3 regions of the Lysinibacillus sp. DFXJR4 genome follow, and region 1 is predicted to be linked to each of the others. Evidence: riboswitches for the same ligand, from Rfam matches in the RefSeq annotation. Region 1 holds a riboswitch; each other region holds the start of a gene.
What was found. Region 1 has a riboswitch for cobalamin ahead of AC2CGN_RS02900 (glutaredoxin family protein). Riboswitches for the same ligand answer to the same signal wherever they lie in the genome.
Positions count from the first base shown of each region.

Region 2: linked by a shared signal. The riboswitch ahead of AC2CGN_RS13935 (hypothetical protein) and the one ahead of AC2CGN_RS02900 (glutaredoxin family protein) in region 1 are both predicted to bind cobalamin.
Region 3: linked by a shared signal. The riboswitch ahead of AC2CGN_RS11665 (ABC transporter substrate-binding protein) and the one ahead of AC2CGN_RS02900 (glutaredoxin family protein) in region 1 are both predicted to bind cobalamin.

Region 1 covers NZ_JBXUNW010000001.1:571,820-574,022, forward strand. Annotated here, with positions in the region: gene AC2CGN_RS02895 (alpha/beta hydrolase) at 1-377, shown strand, start outside; cobalamin riboswitch at 969-1,146, shown strand; gene AC2CGN_RS02900 (glutaredoxin family protein) at 1,267-1,491, shown strand; gene nrdI (class Ib ribonucleoside-diphosphate reductase assembly flavoprotein NrdI) at 1,488-1,847, shown strand; gene nrdE (class 1b ribonucleoside-diphosphate reductase subunit alpha) at 1,844-2,203, shown strand, end outside.
Region 2 covers NZ_JBXUNW010000006.1:5,569-7,771, reverse strand. Annotated here, with positions in the region: gene AC2CGN_RS13945 (hypothetical protein) at 1-4, shown strand, start outside; gene AC2CGN_RS13940 (glutathione peroxidase) at 95-640, shown strand; cobalamin riboswitch at 717-913, shown strand; gene AC2CGN_RS13935 (hypothetical protein) at 1,171-1,710, shown strand; gene AC2CGN_RS13930 (ABC transporter substrate-binding protein) at 1,716-2,203, shown strand, end outside.
Region 3 covers NZ_JBXUNW010000004.1:46,650-48,852, forward strand. Annotated here, with positions in the region: gene AC2CGN_RS11665 (ABC transporter substrate-binding protein) at 1-895, opposite strand, end outside; cobalamin riboswitch at 1,098-1,283, opposite strand; gene AC2CGN_RS11670 (acyl-CoA dehydrogenase family protein) at 1,594-2,203, opposite strand, start outside.

The sequences.
Region 1 (2,203 bases):
CTCCAAGAGGTTATGTGTATAAGTACGGCGGCGCTACAAGACTTATTAATATGTCGGATGGCGATATACTATTAAGTCGTGAATATAATTTATTAGATTCAATTCGCTATACATATGGAGTTGCTAATTCACAAGAACGGCTTGTAAAAGAAACCTTGGAAAAGCCGCTACCTAAGATCGTTACCAAACTTGAGCTACCATTTTATTTTGTAATGGGTAAATACGACGCTATGACTTCATCTAATGCAGCAAAAAATTATTTTGATAGGATTGAAGCGGATCAAAAGGAGTTTATTTCTTTCGAGGAGTCAGCTCATTATCCAAATTTTGAGGAGAAGGAAAAATTTTATCAATGGATGTGCGATACATTTAAGTAGGGCAGCATAGATACGTGCCTAAATGGAATGAAAATACTTTTCCTAACAAATAGAATTTACTACAAATGGAAAAATGATAATTTAAAGAGGGAAGAGGCTAATAATTTCTTTTGTAGTTCAAAAAATGGTAAAGTGAAGGAAGTCTATGATAGAGAACATAAAATGCGCCGGACGTCTGAATTTAATAAGGAACTATCTTTATTTATCGGCTAGAATAATATGTAAGGATTTATCAACAATCAAAAGTTTAACAGTCTATTATTCTTCGGAATAAGGACTGTTTTTATGTAAAGAATTATTGTATTAGCTTATGCCTATATTTTTGATGGTATATTCCAAAAAAGTATTTACATAATTACTTCTTGCAAGGAAAGGCAGGAAAATGATTTTAAATACATAGTGTTACTACTTTCATAAAAATAATTCTTTATCAGATGTCTATTATTGTTTATAGCGTTAGGAACTATTTATCCACTTGCTTACTATCATTTTGCGGAAAATATCGAATAATCTTACTATTAAGAAGTCTCTAATCTAGATTTACTTTTATTTTGAAGGATGGTACACTTAGTTCTATCGGAAAACAATATATTGTGTTTGTTTTATTAAGGTACTACTATATGTAGTTTAATAGGGAAGTTCGGTGCAATACCGACGCTGTCCCCGCAACTGTAAAGCTGACGATGATTTAAGCCACTGTGCTTTCGCATGGGAAGGAAATCAGAGAATGAAGCAAAGCCAGGAGACCTGCCTATATAAAACACAACAATCATTTCTTCGGGGATTAAGGAATGGGGACGTAGCTATTTTTATGTGTTTTTAACGTTTCCATTTTAGGCTGTCTCTCTTTGAAGAGATAGCCTTTTATTTTATGAAAAGAGGGATTTATATGAAACTTTATACAAAAACAATTTGTCCTAAATGTCTTTGGGTAAAATCTGAATTACAACGAGTAGGAATTGAAGCAGAAATTGTAAATATTGACCATGATGAAAAAGCAAAGCAAACTATTATAGATGCAGGATTTTTAAGCGTGCCAGTTCTTGAATATAATGAGACATTTATAGGGGATGTTAAGGAAATTGTTTCTCAAATCGAGCTGATTTCACTATGATTATTTATGCTAGTCGTACAGGTAATGTCCGAAATGTTGTCTCAAAATTAAAGGGGAAATCAATGGAGCTGTCTGAGGAATTACAGTTGAGTGAGCCCTACCTTTTAATCACATACACAGACGGATTAGGTGATATCCCTGCAAAGGTAGCTCGTTTTTTAGAACAAAACGGAAATTACTGTAAGGGAGTAGTTGTAAGTGGCAACAGTAATTTCGGCCATACAGTATTTGGCGCTGCTGGCGAGAAAATTGCAGCAAAGTATCATGTGCCTCTAGTGCGTAAATTAGATTTACGAGGAAATCAAACTGATTATGATGCAATACAAACGTTTTATGAAATGAGGGTCATCGCGTGAAAACATATTTAAAGCTTAATAATGATGTACTAAATCGTTATAGTACAACAGGTCAACTAGAGTTAGAAAAGGATCGAGAAGCAACACGCCGTTACTTTTTAGAATATGTAAACGTGCGTCTCCGTTACTTTATTGATATTGAAGAAAAAATCCGTTATTTAGTCGATGAGGGTTATTATGAAAAAGCATTTATCGATATGTATGAGATGGAATTTATTAAAAAGCTATACAAAAAGGCATATGATTATCATTTCCGTTTTCCATCCTTTATGAGTGCAAGTAAATTTTACGATAGTTATGCCATGAAGAGTCGTGATGGGGAAGAAATTTTAGAAAAATATGAGGACCGTATTGTC
Region 2 (2,203 bases), on a different contig from region 1:
TTAAAAATAATGGAATGGCTTTTTTTAATGCAAATCCTTTTATGAATAGAAAAAAGTTTACTATAATATAGGAAAAAAGTAAGGGGATTCATACATGAGTATTTATAATTATTTAGTAAAGAAGCCGAACGGTGAGATTTTATCAATGGAGACCTATCGAGGAAAGACGCTGTTAATTGTCAACACAGCTAATCAATGTCGTTTTACATATCAGTTCGAAGACTTGCAAAAAATGTACGATAAATATGGCAAGGAAAACTTTGTTGTGTTAGGCTTTCCTTGCGATCAATTTGGAAATCAAAACCCTGAAGATGGTGAGCAAACTACACAACTTTGTCAGGTTAACTATGGTGTAACATTCCCGATTTTTGAGGTAGTGCAGGTCAATGGTGATGCAACACATCCACTGTTTAATTATTTAAAGCATGAGGTCGATTACCGCGCATTTGGAAAAGCAAGCATGCAGGAAAAAATGCTAGCAGAATCAATAGTTCAAATAGCACCTCGTTTTTTAGAAGGACGTAATATCCGCTGGAATTTTACAAAATTCTTAATCGATGCAAATGGTAAAACAGTAGAACGCTTTGAGCCTACTGATTCTCAGCTTGATATCGAGCAGGCTATTGAAAAAATACTATAAATTTCTAGTACAACTATAAAACTTTTATCTTTATAGTTTTTCATAATAATATGTGATAAACTGCTTTATAAGTGAATAGCTCTTGCAGGATAAGGGTACTAAGATAGTATAATCGGGAATTCGGTGAAAATCCGAAGCTGTTTCCGCAACTGTAAGTACAGGAATCATAATCGGAGACCACTGTCAATTTGATGGGAAGGTTTTATGACATACATTACATTAAGTGATGTACACTGTACAAGCCAGGAGACCGACCTTTATTTGAACGTATAAATACTCTTCGGAAGCTAGGAGGATATATGGCAAATACGTAGTCTCTTTCGTATCTATATACGATTCTAATTATGTTATTTTCGTCGTTCCTTACGAGTAGGAACGGCGTTTTTTATTTTAATTCAGCCCCTTATATGGGTAGGATAGAGGTTTTTTTTCCTATCAGTGGGCGTTTTATATGCCTTTGAATCAAGAAAAATCCAGACGCAATTACGTTGGGGCAAAATTGATTGTGTAAAGAAAGTGAGGATTTAGAGTTGAAAAAAGATGCGCGTTATTCTTGTTATCCATTTATGCGTGAAAAAGCATATACAGTGGATTTTGAAATACGAACAGATAGCCTTACTACACATATAGGTATGGCTTTGACAGCAGTAAAAAAAGAGGCAGTTGAGGTTGTTGCACAAGATCTCTATACAATCCTACCAATGGCCTACCATGTTAATGGCTCGGTTCGAGGTAAATTAGCGGTCAGTGAAGAGGATTTAGCATGGATAAGTGCTCGCTATGATTTTTATGTTAGTTATGTGAAAGAGGAGATTCAGAGCTTTGTATTACCTCAAGGAACAGAGGCTGCTACTGCATTACATGTATGTCGTAGTGAGGCAAAAAAATCTTATCGTATTTTGCATAAGGTATCTGACGAAAAGGAAGTACCGACAATTCTTTTTGATTATTTAGGACTACTAGCCAATGTATTTTTTGTGATGGCTGTTTATATGAATAAGCAAGCAGGGATTGCTGAAATTCCGTTTGTAAGCAAGTCATACCCTATGAAAAAGAAAAAAGGAGAATAAATAAAATGAAGAAAATGTTGAAGCTTCAATGGCTTTCAGTAATGATGCTGTCGCTCATATTAGTAGGTTGTGGTGCGAAGGATGAAGCAACTACTAAAGAAGATATTACTAAGGAAGATCAAATCGAAAAAGCAAGCTATAAAGTGAAGGATGACCGTGGTATAGAGGTTGAGTTTGATGAAGTACCTAAAACAATTATTTCATTACAACCAAGCAATACAGAAATTTTATTTGCTTTAGGTGTTGGCAATCAAATTGTTGGGGCAACTGACTATGATACGTATCCGGAAGAGGCACAAAAAATTGAACGTGTTTCTAATTCTGTTACGTTTAATAGTGAGCGTATTTTAGCTTTGAAGCCAGATGTGGTCATTGCTTATACAACAGGAAAAGATGAAGATAACTTAAATGCTCTAAAAAGTCTTGAAGATGCAGGTGTAAAAGTATTTGCCATTCAATCTGCAGCTTCATTTGATGATGTATATGAAGATAT
Region 3 (2,203 bases), on a different contig from region 1:
GACGACTTGTTGTATTCTCATCTACCTGAACAATGGCTTTATTTTTTACTGCATTAATTGTGTCAAAGCCAGCACGCTGTGGTAGCTTTGTTAAAATATCAGGTACATAATGATATGTCACCACGATGACATCTGGATTTTTTGCAATAATTTGTTCGGAACTGATTTCATACCAATCTGCTGTATCTGCTGCAACATTTTCGGCATGAATCATATTTAGCATTTCATTCATAAATGTATCTTTACCAGCTGTAAATATATGTGGCTCATCAGATGCTTCTACAAAAACTTTCTTTGGCTTTACATCCTCAAGTTTTGCAAGAACCTCTTCTACTTTTGTCTTCATATCTTTAATTATTTTCTTGGCCTCAGGTAATTTCCCAGTTGCACGACCTAGCTGTTCAATTGTTGTGTAAATTTCATTAAAGTCCTTCGCATTTGTTACCACAAAAACCTTTAAACCGGCAGATTCAAGCTGTTCAATGGCCCCTGCAGAAAATGTCATACTCGAAGCATGAGCAAACACGATATCTGGTTGTAAGGCAATAATTTGCTCAATATTATATTCCATACCACCAACTTTTTGTTTTTCAGTTGCCTCTGCAGGATAATCATCATTATCGGTAACACCCACTATTTCATTGTTTAAGCCAAGAGCAAATAAAATCTCTGTATTACTTGGAATAAGAGAAACTATTTTTTCAGGAGGTGACTCCAGCGTAATCTCCTTGCCAACAGCATCTGTTATCGTCATAGGGAATGTTGCTTTGTCTACTTGTGTTGTTTCTTGCTGCTCAGAAGATGCTGGCTTTTCATTTTTTGCTCCTTCTCCACAGGCAGCAAGTAAGCCAATTGCTAAAAATGCGGAAAGTCCTAATTTCCAAAATTTCTTCATATGAATCCTCCTAGTATATAAATGCGTAAATTTTTACAAATTATTTTGCTGATAGATTAGTAATCGACGAACTTTATAAGTTTATCGCTCATTTTTTCAAATTTATCGACATCTTTCATACAAAACAAATACCCCTCATCCAAAGTGAGGGGTAATAATGCACAAAAATACGCAAAATCCACCACCCTATCCTCGTAGGTTGTAACGTGTCTCTATAAAGGCAGGTCTCCTGGCTCGTGCTCCATACGTTTTTTCAAGCCTTCCCGAAAAACTTTCAGTGGCGTACATTGAAAAAAACTAGCACATACAGTGGCGGGACCGCATCGGAATATCACCGATTTCCCTTTTCACTTTACATAAGTAAAGAACCTTTATAATATTCAGTTGATTTTATTATACATGAAAACAAAAAAAGTCGCCTACCATCTAGACGACTTCTCCTTTAATCAATTATGCCTCGGCATAATTGCGTTCGGAATCGGCTTTGTGCTTACACAAAGAACTCCTTTTCGATTCCGTGACATCCGCCGGAGGCTTTGGGCCAACACGATGTTGGTCACTCAGGCGTTTTCACAGGATGTGAAGATCTTAGCCTGAGTTCCTCTATTTCAGCGGGTGTTTGGATACCCTCTGAAAAGTAGCTTAAATTCGCATTCATCTCACCACCTATAGAGGTGGGAAACTTCTGCTGAAAGAAGTTAAAGAATATCTGCAAAATATTGAACTGTTTTCATCGGTGCCCCTAGTTCTCTTAATGCCCATGTATGCTCTAAATATATATCTGCCAGCTTTTCATATTTACCACCGAATCTGTGAGCCCATTCCACAGCTACAACGCTTTCATACATATGCGCCATTTTTTCTGCTACCGCTTTTGCCTCAAAAGTTTTCATTGCTTCATCCAAAGAGCTAAACGTATGCAATGTCGATTTCAATTGTACTAATTGTTCCACTACTAATTGGCTTAGAGTGCTGTTAGCTACCTTAGCTAAGCGTTCCTCCATAATACGTACAAACAACTTATGAGCTTGGAACTTATCTACTAAACGAATCAGCTCTAATGCCAGTATATTGGCAGTTCCTTCCCACACCGTAAGCACCTGTGCATCTCTTAGTAAGCGAGGTGTCACAAAGTCTTCAATATAGCCATTTCCACCATGTAATTCAATCGCTTCACTTGCATATTTCACCGCTTGCTCGGCTGTTTCCTTTTTCATAATGGCTATATTTAAACGATTCATCATCATATCCTCATGATTGCCCTGACCACTTGTCACTTTATCATATAGCTGAATAAGATCAAAAACT